2 regions of the Psychrobacter sp. TWR1-1-1 genome follow, and region 2 is predicted to be linked to the other one. Evidence: predicted binding sites of a transcription regulator. Region 2 holds the regulator's gene; the other holds the start of a gene.

Region 1 (6,938 bases), on a different contig from region 2:
CTCAGACATGAGCGCTATCATATTTTTTCAATAAAAAAGACGAACCACTTTCGTGACTCATCTTTTTTATTGTCTAATATAATCTAAACGCTACATTAATAGCTCACGCTTACCGCTTTTGCCCATTGAGCTGACCAATCCCGCGTCCTCCATAGAATCTACGATACGTGCGGCACGGTTATAGCCGATGCTAAATTTACGCTGGATACTAGAAGCAGAAACTTTTCGCGTCTCCATAATAAAGGCCACAGCATCGTTATAAAGGTCATCGTCCTCACCAGAGGCATTCGCCGTACTACCACCGCCACTAGGACTAGACAGTTCAAAGTTGCCTGCCATATTATCAATATAATCAGGCGCACCGCGTTCACGCCACGCATCACAAACACGGTTGACCTCTTCATCGCTGACATACGCACCATGCACACGGTCTGGCTCAATTTGACCAGGTCCTAAAAATAGCATGTCACCATTACCCAGCATGTCTTCGGCACCGCCACTGTCCAGAATCGTCCGCGAATCTACTTTTGAGTTCACTCTCAACGCTGCACGTACAGGAATATTGGCTTTAATCAAACCCGTGATGACATCGACCGATGGACGCTGGGTAGCAAGCATTAAATGAATACCTGCTGCGCGTGATTTTTGTGCAAGACGGGTGATAAGCTCTTCGGCTTGTTTACCAACCTGCATAATCATATCGGCAAACTCATCCGCGACAATGACAATCATCGGTAAAGTTTTTAGTTTCGGTGCTTGGCTGATACTCACGCTGTCATTAGGTCGCCACAAAGGATCAAGCATCGGATTGCCCGATTTTTCAGCAGCAATGACCTTTTTATTAAACTCATTAAGCTTACGCACTTTCAGCAAACTCATCAGCTGATAACGGCGCTCCATCTCTGCCACGCACCATGACAAAGCACTGGCCGCTTCGGTCATATCGGTAACGACTGGTGTTAATAGATGCGGAATATCATTATAGTTAGCAAGCTCAAGCTGCTTTGGATCAATCAAAATGAGACGCAGCTCATTTGGTGTATATTTGAGTAGCATCGATAATAGCATTGAGTTGACCAATACCGATTTACCCGACCCTGTAGTACCAGCAACCAACATATGCGGCGCGCGGGCAAGGTCAGTAATGATGGCATTACCACCGATATCTTTACCCATCGCCATGCTGATTTGGGCTTTAGGATCTTGGAATTTTTCGGTATTCAATAGCTCAATCAAACGTACCATTTCGCGCTGCTTATTGGGTACTTCGATACCGATATATGGCTTACCCGGAATGACTTCAACCACACGTAAAGACGCCATCGATAACGAGCGCGCCAAATCACGTGAAATACCGGTAACCTTACTGGCTTTTACGCCAGCAGCAAGCTCCACTTCAAAGCGGGTAACAACAGGACCAGGAATGGCGTTGACCACATTAGCCTTTACATTAAACTCTTGTAATTTAATCTCTAATAGCTCTGACAATTGCTCAAGCTCGGCGACGGTATAACTGGGCTTACGATCAGGGTCTGGCTTATCCAAAATAGAAATCTCTGGAATAGGCGTTAGGCTACTGCGATAGGCAGCCGTTTGCATCGAGCGTGATTTTTGACTGAAGGCGGCATCATCACTAATATCTGGCATAACGGGCGCATTGACATCCTCAGCGCTGTCATCCTCTGGCATCATGTCAGTGATATGATTGCTACTATCGCCCTCGGGTACCGCAAAACTTACCGTTGGTTTAGGCGCGACTATTGGTTCAATAGCTGACGCTGTGACGCGGGTTTCTACCGTAGGCGGCAGTTTAGGATTAGACGGTGGCGTATTGGTCGGCGTCATATCAGCAACTGGTTCAACCACGTCTACTGCTTTGGCGATACTCGCTTCATTAGATATAGAAGAAGTCTCGAAATCCTCTGACAGTTCAGGCTCTTCATCAAACCATTTATCAGTAAAGTCATTCATTTCGCTATTAGATGAGTCTGTCGCAGGCGCGGTGACTGCTGCTTGTCTGGGCAGCTCAGTCCTATTGGCTGCTTGTACTGTTTCTGAAGGTTGCCCTGTTTCTATAGACTGCATAGCTGTAGATGTTAAGACATCCGCATGCTCTGCCAACCATGCATCGGCCAGTATATCAACGGCCTCCACTTTATCCTCTAACTCAAACGATTCAAGCTCATTATCCGTTTTGTCAGCCGTCTCACCGTATACCAGCTCATTTATTGATGGCTGAGCTGTTGACGGCAAGTTCTCTGTTGATTGAGCTTCGGACATCTCTGCGGCTGATGTCGCTGTAGAGTCTAGCACCGCTGTCTCTAACGATTCAGTATTGCTATCAGCAGATACAGAAGTAGTAGCGGCTGAATCAGAAATGTTCATATTATTAGCGTGATAAGCCATTTGCTCGCTGGCTAACAAGTCATCGACAGTATTGGCGTCATTCCAAGCAAAGCTTGGCTCGACTTTACGGATAGCAGTCATGGCAGGACTTGACGGCGTCGATGTAATCGTATGACTTGCTAGATTTTGAACAGTACTGCTAGGTGTTTCTACTGAGACAGGAATAGGCTCACTATTCTCACGACTAGATTTAGCAGCTGAATTAGGCATCGCCGCTTGTGTTGCGGCAACTACAGAAGCTTTAACGCTCTCAGCCAACCCTGACGTTGCCAAGAACTCTGACAACACATTGCTGAACCGACCGCTGTTGTCTACGGCTTGAGCATTGCCAGCAACTTGCAATTCAAGTGGCAGCTGCTCGTGATCGGCTGCGTCTTTTTTCGCATTACTGTTGGCTATATTTTCATCATTTTGCTTGGCATTGATGTTTTCTGGCGTGGTTGACACGCTATCATGCATTCTACCCTGACGCTTCACCCCTGAGCCAAGCCACGATAGCGCCTTAACCTTCTCATAAATCGCTAGCCAATGAATATTAAAGGCAAAAGTCGCGGTAATAATGACGAATGCCGTCAAGAAAATCACACTCCCCCACTGCGATAAAAGCTGTGCCAAACGCGCCTGTAATTCAAATCCAATAATGCCACCAGCCACGCTTTCTAGTCCTAGCGTTCCTGGATTGGTCAATTGCTGTACTAACGCCACCAATTGTGCAAACAAAGCGCTGGCACTTAATAATAAAAATACATAAGCAACCACTCGCATCAGCCAAAACGTTGGCTTGTTGTCCCACCAAATAAGGATAGACTCATAAACCACAAACGCCAGCAGCCACCATGCACCAAAACCAAAGAAGCTATAAAGCAAGTCAGATAACCAAGCACCCGATTCGCCGCCTACATTATTAATCGTGGTCATATCGCTACTGATATGCGACCAACTGGGATCGTTACTGGTATATGTCATCAAAATGACAAATAGATAAACGGCCAGTATTAACCCAAGGAGGGTAAATATTCCCTTTTTTAAATACTCAATAAGCGGTGCTGATATCACGTAAGATCTGCCTTGTTATTAATACTAAATGGTTGCCAATGCATGACTAAGCCTAATCATGCTGACATAAAGCGCTGATAAAGGGTTGGATATAAAGTGCTGATACAAACGCACTTAGCGAAGTGTACAGAAAACATTGTCTATTATAAAAGCGATATACAACAGCCTTCTTTTTGCCTTTGGCACACTTGGCATAACTTCTTATAATAACAAATACATAGGGATAGTGGCGACCGTCTTACAAAGAAAGCGTGCAATAAAATCAGTCTGTATACGGTTTAGGCAAAAATCATACGGTTTAAGCAAAAACCTATGTCACTCGCAAAATATAACGAATAGAACAAGGACAGTCATATTAGATAAGACCTATAAAATACCAGCGGTTTCTAACCATAATATTTCAAGAGAAATATACTTTGATTGTAATCATACCTGTGTTTGTTTTAGCAAACTTGTACTTTTCGTCCAATGCCCTTATGTTATTATCACGCAGCGATTAGAAAATCCCATTAGCATCAATTTTGAAGGCTGTTTTTTATTATATTGCTCACTCGTATTTTTAACATTTATATTTAGCAAGGAACAACTCATGGCAACTGACAATACCGCTCCACGTCACGAAAAACTCATTATCCTAGGCTCAGGCCCTGCTGGTTATGCAGCGGCTGTGTATGCAGCACGTGCCAACCTGAAACCTGTCATGGTCACGGGCATGGAAGTAGGTGGACAGCTAACTACCACCACTGAAGTCGATAACTGGCCGGGCGATGCGCATGACTTAACAGGTCCTGCATTGATGGATCGCATGAAAGCCCATGCCGAGCGCTTTGGTACTGAACTGGTTTATGACCATATCAATGAAGTCAATTTAAACGTGCGCCCTTTTGAGCTGACGGGTAATAACGGTAGCTACACTTGTGATGCGCTTATTATCTCGACTGGCGCATCAGCACAGTATTTGGGGTTGGAGTCAGAAACCAAATTCCGCGGTCTTGGCGTATCAGCGTGTGCAACTTGTGATGGTTTCTTTTATAAAGATCAAAAAGTTGCTGTCATCGGTGGTGGTAATACTGCTGTTGAAGAAGCCCTATATTTATCTAACATTGCCGCTGAAGTGACCTTGGTGCATCGCCGTGATAGCTTACGCTCCGAAAAAATCCTCCAAGATAAACTGTTTGAAAAGGTCAAAAACGGTAATATTAAAATCGAGTGGAATCATAAAGTCAAAGAAGTCGTCGGCGATGACATGGGCGTCAATGGCGTAATCATCGAATCTATGATTGATGGCAGCACTAAACAATTAGACGTGTTCGGCATGTTTGTCGCGATTGGTCATAAGCCGAATACAGACTTATTTAAAGGTCAGCTGGATATGAAAGACGGCTATCTTATTGTCAAAAGCGGCTTAGACGGCAATGCCACACAAACCAGCATCGAAGGTGTATTTGCCGCAGGTGATGTCGCAGATCATGTCTATCGTCAAGCGATCACTTCTGCTGGTACGGGCTGTATGGCCGCATTAGATGCTGAAAAATACTTGGATGCGATTGGCGAAGCCACAGCCGCTGACCATACTTATGCGTCAACATTGACTGCTGATAAAGAAGCCTAAATGGGTAATTTCTCTCAATACAACAATGAGCACATCACGCCTGAGACCTTAAAAAGTCTTGGGCGTTATGACTTTCCTGATCCTTTAATGGTTGATCCTGACGGCATTGGCATCGTCGCTGTCGGAGGAGATTTGGCAGCCGAAACATTGATTTCTGCTTACGCGCAGGGTCTGTTTCCTTGGTTTAATGAAGATGAACCAATTGCATGGTGGTGCCCTGAACCGCGCTGTGTGATGGTGCCAACCAATTATAAGCCAAGCAAGTCGATGCGTAAGCAAGCCATCCGCGAGCGTTGGCAATTAACCCTGAATCAAGCTTTTGATGACGTTATTCATGCCTGTAGTTTACCGCGCAGTGATCGCCTCAATAATGAACAGCCCGAGGGCGAACATACTTGGATTCATGATGAAATGATTGAGGCTTATACCGAACTGCATGCACAAGGATTTGCACATAGCATTGAAGTTTGGAATGATAAAGGGCAACTCATTGGCGGGCTTTATGGTCTAAAAATAGGTAGCATTTACTTTGGCGAATCGATGTTTCATATCGCCTCTAACGCCTCAAAGTTCGCATTTTGGGGTTTAATGCGCTTATGTGAACAAAGCCATGTGGCGCTGGTCGACTGTCAGCTACCAAATGAGCATTTGATGAGCTTGGGTGCAACCACGCTACCGCGTGCTGAATTTCTCACTCAATTGGATCTCTTGACGGCTAATAATATTGTCAAATGGCAAAATAACTCTCATAAACCACTCGCCGTATCATTACTTGATACCATAGAACCTTGGCAGCTTAGATTAAAATAAATACGATGGCGAAGTGATTGATGGCTTATGCCTGTTTGTTAATCGCTACTTTATTAACTCGTACCTTATCAACTGCTACCTACCGACGAGGTTATCATGGCACCCGACACATCGTTCTTACTGATTGGAACACTGGCAACAAAAGCTCAAACAACCAAAGACACCGTTCGTCATTATGACCAACTGGGCTTGCTAAAATCTCGTAAGCGTCAGGCAGGCTCCCGTTTATATACCGAGTTTCATCCAGAATGTATCGAACGTATTGAGCTAATCAAAAGTGCGCAAGCGATTGGCTTTACACTCACTGAAATCAGAGACAGCTTGAATGATTATTACGATGGTCAATTGGATGTTGATTTACAACTGATGCTTACTCAGCAAAAATTGGCGCAAATACAAAAACAGCAAGCAAATATCAGCCTCATGGTAGAGCTATTAAGCGAACGTATCGATGTTCTTGAGCGTATGAAAGTAGATAATGACTATAAACTCAATATTGAAATCTGCAAAAAGAAAATACCCACTCAATAATAATAAAAGTGCCGACCCATCTACTATTCTGCGGGTTTATTTGGTTCCATTCGATACCCTTCATTATTCTCGGACGTACAGGCGCTGCATAATCAGGGCATCAATAGCTGGTTGATGTGGAGTTTGGTAATACCCTTTACGCTTATGAATTAGAGCAAATTCTTGCTGCTCATATAAGGCTATCGCAGGCGTATTATCTGCGCGCACCTCTAATAAAAGGCTCTCCACCTGATGCGTTCTCAATTCTGTATTCAATCTGGCAAAAATTTGTGAGGCAATACCTTGGCGTTGATAATCAGGATGGGTGCCAATACGTAAAATCTCCGCTTGTTCAAAAATCACTTGATATAGACAATAGCCTGTCACAGTATTGTTAATACTATTGTTTTTTTGCTCATAAACGATCAGCAGATGCATGCTATCTTGTTTGAGTAATTCCACCAATGTCTGAAAACCCCAAGCATCTTGCGGTTGAACGATGGCTTCAATATCCGCTACTGCTTGCAGCACTTGCTCAAAATCT
Region 2 (6,938 bases):
TGTATTTGATGGCATTAATCACCAGATTAGAAAGCGCGCTATTTAGATACATCTCTGAGCCATACAGTCCGTCATAAGTGTCTATCTGCAAGTGAATGGTATGCCCATATTCTTGATTGTACGCTTGCGCATCATCATAAACATGGGTCAGCAGCTTGGTCATATCAATATAGCTGAGCTCATGGGTTTCTTCGATTTCGATGCGAGATAACAGCAATAAGTCATTCACAATTCTATTCATACGCGCAGTCTGTTGGCTCATCAGCTCAAACCCGCGCTTCCAATGCGGCGGCATATCTGGCTGATCCGAAAAATTTTCTAGATAGCCCATCATGACGGTCAACGGTGTGCGTAACTCATGCGAGACATTCGCCACAAAATCGCGGCGCATCTCCTCCAAATGATGCAAGCGCGTCACATCATAAATAATGAGCAGCTTCTCATCGCCAAAAGGCGTGAGCTCACACTTTAGATAACGCTTGGGCGCGCGCCACGAGACAATGTGTACACCATCCTGAGCACCATCGTTAGGGTTGGTCGTCGCCTGATAATACTGACGAAATTCAGGCGCACTAATAAAGTCAAAAATGCACTTACCTTTATCTGACAACTGTAACAACATTAAATCTTCGGCGGCCTGATTCCACCATTCAAGCCCATCATCGTCATTGAGCAAAACCACCGCATCACGCAATGCGCGTAGTGCGCTTCTAATTTTTTTGAGTTGATCCGTTGTATTCTGCTGAGTTGCTAGCAGTGATTTATTTTGTTGGTCGCCTTGAGCCGATATTAGGGTGTTCATCCATCATCCTTATCACTATTCGCCGTTTTTCACTGTGCTACGATTGACATACTGCTTTTATAGCGAATAAAAACCGTCTGTTAAATTGGTTCAATAAAGCTAGAAAATCGATAGCCTGTCCCGCGTACTGTCTGTATCAACGTATCACATTGATGCGGTCGTAATAATGTCCGCAAACGTTTGATATGCACATCAATGGTTCTATCTTCGATATATACATTACCGCCCCATACTTGGTCTAGCAGCTGCGTCCGCGTATAGGCACGCTCTGGATGACTCATAAAAAATGCCAATAATCGATATTCCGTAGGCCCGACATCAACCACTTTACCAGCCGCTGTCACCCGCTGACTTTTGGGATCAAGGCTCAGATTGCCGATTTCGATAGGTTTATCGCTACTGAGCGCGTTACTACGCCGCAATACTGCTTTGATTCTGGATATCAACTCTCGTGTCGAAAAAGGCTTGGTCATATAATCATCAGCACCAGCATCAAGGCCATGCACCTTGCTGTCCTCTTCACTTTTAGCCGTCAACATAATGACTGGTATCTCAGCGAGTAGCTCATCGTTTTTGAGCAATCGACAAAAATCAATGCCACTTTTATCACCGGGCAGCATCCAATCTAGCAAAATCAGCGCAGGACGGTGATCGACCACTTGTTGGTGCGCCTCAGATACATCCGCTGCCTGCAGACTATCAAATCCCGCCATCTCTAGTGTCATGACGATCATTTCACGAATCGCAGGTTCATCTTCAACAATCAAAATTTGCTCATTATACATACGGCATTCTCAGTGTTAGAGGACAACATTTAGCTGACAAAAAAGGCGATAAATGCTCGCCTGCTGCTCCCTATTAAACGGGGTAATTATGACAGTTTAATGACATTCAACTTTTAAGCGGTTCATAGGTCTCGTGACGGCTAATGCTTAGTTTACTCAATTCACTTCTAACAAGAAATTCAATGGCCCGTCATTGACGCTCGACACTTGCATATTGGCACCAAACTGACCAGTTGCCACGTTTGGATGTTGCGTGTTGGCATAGACGACCAATTGCGCAAACAATACTTGCGCCGCATCAGGTGCCATCGCACCACCAAAGTCAGGGCGACGACCCTTGTCTGTTTTTGCCATTAGCGTAAACTGTGATACCAATAACAGTCCGCCACCAACTTGCTGGACATTTTTATCCAGTTTGCCGTACTTGGCAGGATCATCATCATTGTCAAAAATACGATAGGTGAGGATTTTATCCACCATTCGCTGTGCGCTTGTTATGTCGTCATCAGGCCCTAAACCAATATAAGCCAATATGCCTTGCTCAATCGTACCAACACACTGCGCATCGACGGTGACACTAGCATGGCGTACGCGCTGTATAAGTGCTTTCATTTATAGATTCCTTACCAATTATGCCCATACAATAATACGCCGTCCATGATAAAATACGGCCATTCTCTTGCTTATTAATTATTACATCACACCCTATTTTGGTAGCCTCATTATGAATGTATTCACTACTTTACAACAGCTTGTCCCGCAGCAGCAACTGAGTAAAGTTGCTGGGCGTCTAGCCGCTAGCCGCCATCCTTATGTTAAACGCACGTTTATCCGTAGCTTTGCTAAAGCCTACAACGTCAGCTTGGACGAGTATGAGCGCCAAAGTCTCAACGCCTATGAGAGCTTTAATGATTTTTTTACTCGTGAGCTAAAAGAAGACGCGCGCCCTATCGACATGACGCCTCATGGTATTGTCAGTCCTGCCGATGGTATTATCTCGCAGTTGGGTCAAATTGACGACCATAAATTGCTCCAAGCAAAAGGTCGCTATTATGACGTTGGTCAACTGCTTGCTGACAGCGAAGATGGCCGCTATTTTGCGGATGGCAGTTTTGCGACGGTTTATCTTGCGCCCAGTAACTATCACCGTGTACATATGCCCTTCGCCGGTACTCTAACCAAAACCCGTTATGTACCGGGCACGCTGTTTTCGGTCAACAATACTACGGCGGCGAACGTGCCGGACTTATTTGCGCGTAATGAACGCTTGGTTTGTCTGTTTGATACAGCATATGGCAAAGCGGCGGTGGTGATGGTTGGGGCGATGATTGTCGCTGGTATCGAAACGGTGGCAACTGGTAAAATTTCCCGCACTGATGATATTCAAGAAGCTGAGCACAATATGAGCTTTGAAAAAGGCGATGAGTTGGGTCGTTTTTATTTAGGCTCAACCGCAATTGTCATTCTACCAAAAGGCGCAAAAGCAGATTGGCAGGACAGCATGAAAGCCAATAGCGTGGTAAAAATGGGACAGTTATTGGGTGAAGCAAAAGCTCAGAAAGCTTAATTTGTAAGAAACTCATAATACTGAAAAGCCCAGTTAAACGTAGATAATGACGTTTGACTGGGCTTTTTAATGGCTGTTAGTTTGTACTACTTCGATTTTGTATTGCTTGTTTTTACTACTTTAGGCTACCTTGTCTAAAAGCCTTTATCAATATCGAAAGTGCTTATGGATAGGATAAGCAAATAGGATGTTTTCCTCCTGCGTACCACTTCCGATATTATGAATAATCAGCGGCGTACCATCAGCAGCTACTTTATCTGAGACGATACCGATATGCGGCAAGTTACTCTTTTGCAGCCGCCATGACACAACGTCTCCCGCTTGAAAACTGCTTTTATCAGTCGTAGATAACGTCTGTCCATGACGCGCAAAAAACGTTTCAAGATTGGGCACGCGTCGATGATCGATATTTTTGTCCGTTGACTTTAAGCCCCAAGTCTTTGGATAGGCGGACCAATTTCCTTTCATATCATGGTTGACCAACTGCTGCAAATCCACATTTTGCAAACGATAAGCACGGACAATCACATCGGTACAGACACCAGTCTCTATTGGTACATCACCACGCGGAAAGTCCAGCTTACGGTAAGTAGGATCATAACTCACCGTGACACCGATCTGTTTTTTAGCATCGTGCGCCAATTTATCGCCATCACTGATAGGAGCAAGCGCTTGCGCCATTTGCGCTAGTCCCAGCATGCTGACAAAGGCTAGCGATTTGCACCATGTTTTATAGTTCTTAAATAAGTGCATGGAACCTCTCTATTATTATTGACACTATTCAATATAAAGGTTTTAAACAGCGTCAAACATTGCGAGTCAGTAACAAGGTGACGCTATCAATTTACTTATCAACCAACCACCCTTGCTGGGTCGCGTATTCAATGTTTTGTGATAACCAATCATGGATGGGAGGAAAGCTGTCTTTGATAAATCCATGCGCGCCAGCCACTTGCGAGCGTGTAACACCAAGCTCAACCCACGTTTTGCCCTCAGTATTTAAATTAAGCAAAAATGGCAACAAACGATCAACCACTCTAAGTAGATCAGCCTCTTTGCTATTACCTGTCTCCTGCTCTTCCCAGATCTCACTTAAATCAACAATCCCGTTACCACGCTCGCGTTGTAATCGAGCAATACCCTCACGTTCTTCGAGGTGCGCATCACGACGGGTATCAGCATATAAAAAAGTATCGCCCGCATCAATCTCACCCAAATCATGCACCAATGCCATCTTAAGCAATTTTTCATGATTGACGTCCAACTCAAACAATTCAGCGATTGACCAGCATGCCATTGCTAAATGCCATGAGTGCTCAGCAGAGTTTTCCAAGCGAGTCGTCCCCGTCACATAGCTGCGCCGATTGACACGTTTTAGGGCATCAAGCTCTAATAAAAAATGCGTGACGTCATCTATCTTAATATTTGCGTCGCGCGTTGGATCGGTCAATGTTATAGGTATGTTTGAGGACATATTTCTCTCTGGTTAAATGCAATACAGCGCCTGTCTTATCAAACGCTGTTTTCACGAAAATAATTTACAATAATTGAAACAACAATAACGCTAAGAGTTTGTCATTCATTCTCAACCCTTTATTGCATCCACTACTTAATCAAATTGCTAATAGTCTTAAAAGCAGGGTCTTGGCTACTGCGGCATAATTCAAACAGAATGGATTCTACTGTCGTAATCACGCCGCCAGCGCGTCGAATACGGCGAATGGCTTGCTTTTTGTCATAAGGAAAGCGCGACCCAACGGCATCGCCAATAATAACTGGCTGCATCCCATTATCCAATAAATCCAGCGCCGTTTGCATGACGCAAACATGGGCTTCGACACCAAATAATAGGACAATACTGCGATTTTGCTGTGCTAGATAATGCCATGAGTCATTATTATCACAAGCGCTAAAGGTAACTTTTTCAAAGCTTTTGGCATTATCACCTTCTAATACTTCACGTATCTCAGGTAGCGTATCGCCCAAACCTTTTTTGTACTGCTCGTTGAGCATAATTGGGATGTTAAGGGCTTGTAGACCTTTGATCAAAGTGACTGTCTTTTTGACGATATTTTCATGGTCATAAATATGCGGCGTTAAGCGTTCTTGAACATCGATTATCATCGCTTGGGTATTTTCGCGAGCGATTCGATAGGTACGATCGGTAATCATAGTAGACATGGCACACTCCTTGTACGGCTGACTTTATTGTTAAAGGCTATGTTAGTTTTATCATTGATATTGTCTTTATTAGCCTTATGCTCATTTAGTCATAGTTTGCTGAGTGCGTCAATGGAGATAGTCTCTAATAATGATTAATAACAATTCATCACGTTTGATTAATACTGCTTAGCGTAGGTTTTTGATTATGAATAGCCAATAACTATATATTATGACGCCTAGCATTACGTAATAAAGACTGTTTTTGAGTCATGACCATGCCCACACCGAAAGCAACGCCAAAACATAAGGTTAAAAGATAATACACCATATAAATGAGCGTGTTTATAAATGCAAAGAACATGCTGGTTAAAGTAATGATTAATATCGCAGCGATAGTACCGCCGAATAGCTCTCGATATTTTTTATTAAAAACCTTAAAGGCCACCAACGGTATCGCGATACCAAACAAGCCAAATGTAGCACCCCAAACACCTGCCATATCCATATCAAAATATAGTACCCCTAAAACATTAGCGAAAATACCACATATAAAAAACGCAATCGCAAAACGTATAGGACCCAATACTTTTTCCAAAATATAACCTGTAGCAAACAGCATGCCCAGACTCATTACTAAATGCATAATTCCTGCATGTACAAAAAGTGCTGTGACCACCCGCCAATATTGACCAGCTTGCAGCGCGTCCATCGTCAACCCACCTACACTATTTACCTGTCTAGATAAAGGGTCAATGATATCCATACCCATGAATACGGTTAGTATAAATGTACCTATACAGGTCAGTATTAACACCAACGTTGCAGGTCGTTCTTTATTATTTTTAAACCAAACTACTAGGCTCTTTGATACATCACTTACTGGTGCTCGTTTTTTTACGGGCTTTTGTTTTTGTATATGTTTTCGCTTTTGTATATGTTTTTGCGTACTTTTCTTTTCTTGACTATCAAACTCTGCTGCGAGAACGAGCAACAAGCACAGCACCATACCAATAAAAAACGAACCAAATCCCCAAACAAAATCACGATCTAAGCTATCAGCAAGTAATCCTGTTTCTGGCTTCAATATCAAGGGTGGCAAATTAGATTGCCTATTAGCCGTAGAAATCGTGTGTAAGTAAGCATTTCTGCTATTTGATGATTTAAGTTTCTTAAAGTAGCTGATAGTAGAGAGGTCGTTGGCTTCGTACTTATGGTGCGAGTCGTTAATAAACGCTGAGTATTGACTGTCTTTAATACTTTGGTCTGCGCGATTATCGTATTTCGTGTGGTAGCTAGAACCTAGCCAAATATTATCAGCGGCTATAAATGGCGTCGCAATGTAATAATCAATATGCAATGTTGAGTCAAAATATCGTCCACTGACTACTTGTGTTTCTATATAAGAAACGCTCTCTAATTTGAGTGGCTCAAAATCATTTACTCTGAAATACTTTTGCTTTGGATAATGACGAATATCATTCAAGCTATTTACTTCAATGACCTCGTAAGCCGCTTTGGATAAATAGTTTTGGCTGAGAACGAGCGGTATCACTAATGCTAGAACCATCGTTATAAAAAAGTAGCCTGAACTACTGCGCTTAACCCACTTTAAGGTTAAAAG

Evidence for each region. Region 2 encodes PhoB, which activates phosphate uptake and scavenging genes when phosphate is short. Its sites were predicted from a motif close to TGTCATNAANCTGTCATAA; they were not measured.
Region 1: a site for PhoB is predicted at 3,525-3,543, ahead of ACP69U_RS03460 (DNA translocase FtsK). Genes of this name have one in related genera too.

Annotation. Positions count from the first base shown of each region.
Region 1 is NZ_JAFCTE010000002.1:325,223-332,160, reverse strand. It holds gene ACP69U_RS03460 (DNA translocase FtsK) at 91-3,462, opposite strand; gene trxB (thioredoxin-disulfide reductase) at 4,052-5,074, shown strand; gene aat (leucyl/phenylalanyl-tRNA--protein transferase) at 5,075-5,884, shown strand; gene ACP69U_RS03445 (MerR family transcriptional regulator) at 5,981-6,415, shown strand; gene rimI (ribosomal protein S18-alanine N-acetyltransferase) at 6,479-6,938, opposite strand, start outside.
Region 2 is NZ_JAFCTE010000005.1:195,211-202,148, forward strand. It holds gene phoR (phosphate regulon sensor histidine kinase PhoR) at 1-802, opposite strand, end outside; gene phoB (phosphate regulon transcriptional regulator PhoB) at 883-1,587, opposite strand; gene dtd (D-aminoacyl-tRNA deacylase) at 1,744-2,199, opposite strand; gene asd (archaetidylserine decarboxylase) at 2,312-3,154, shown strand; gene ACP69U_RS07195 (DUF1287 domain-containing protein) at 3,302-3,907, opposite strand; gene ACP69U_RS07200 (HD domain-containing protein) at 3,999-4,628, opposite strand; gene ACP69U_RS07205 (isochorismatase family protein) at 4,760-5,335, opposite strand; gene ACP69U_RS07210 (rhomboid family intramembrane serine protease) at 5,538-6,938, opposite strand, start outside.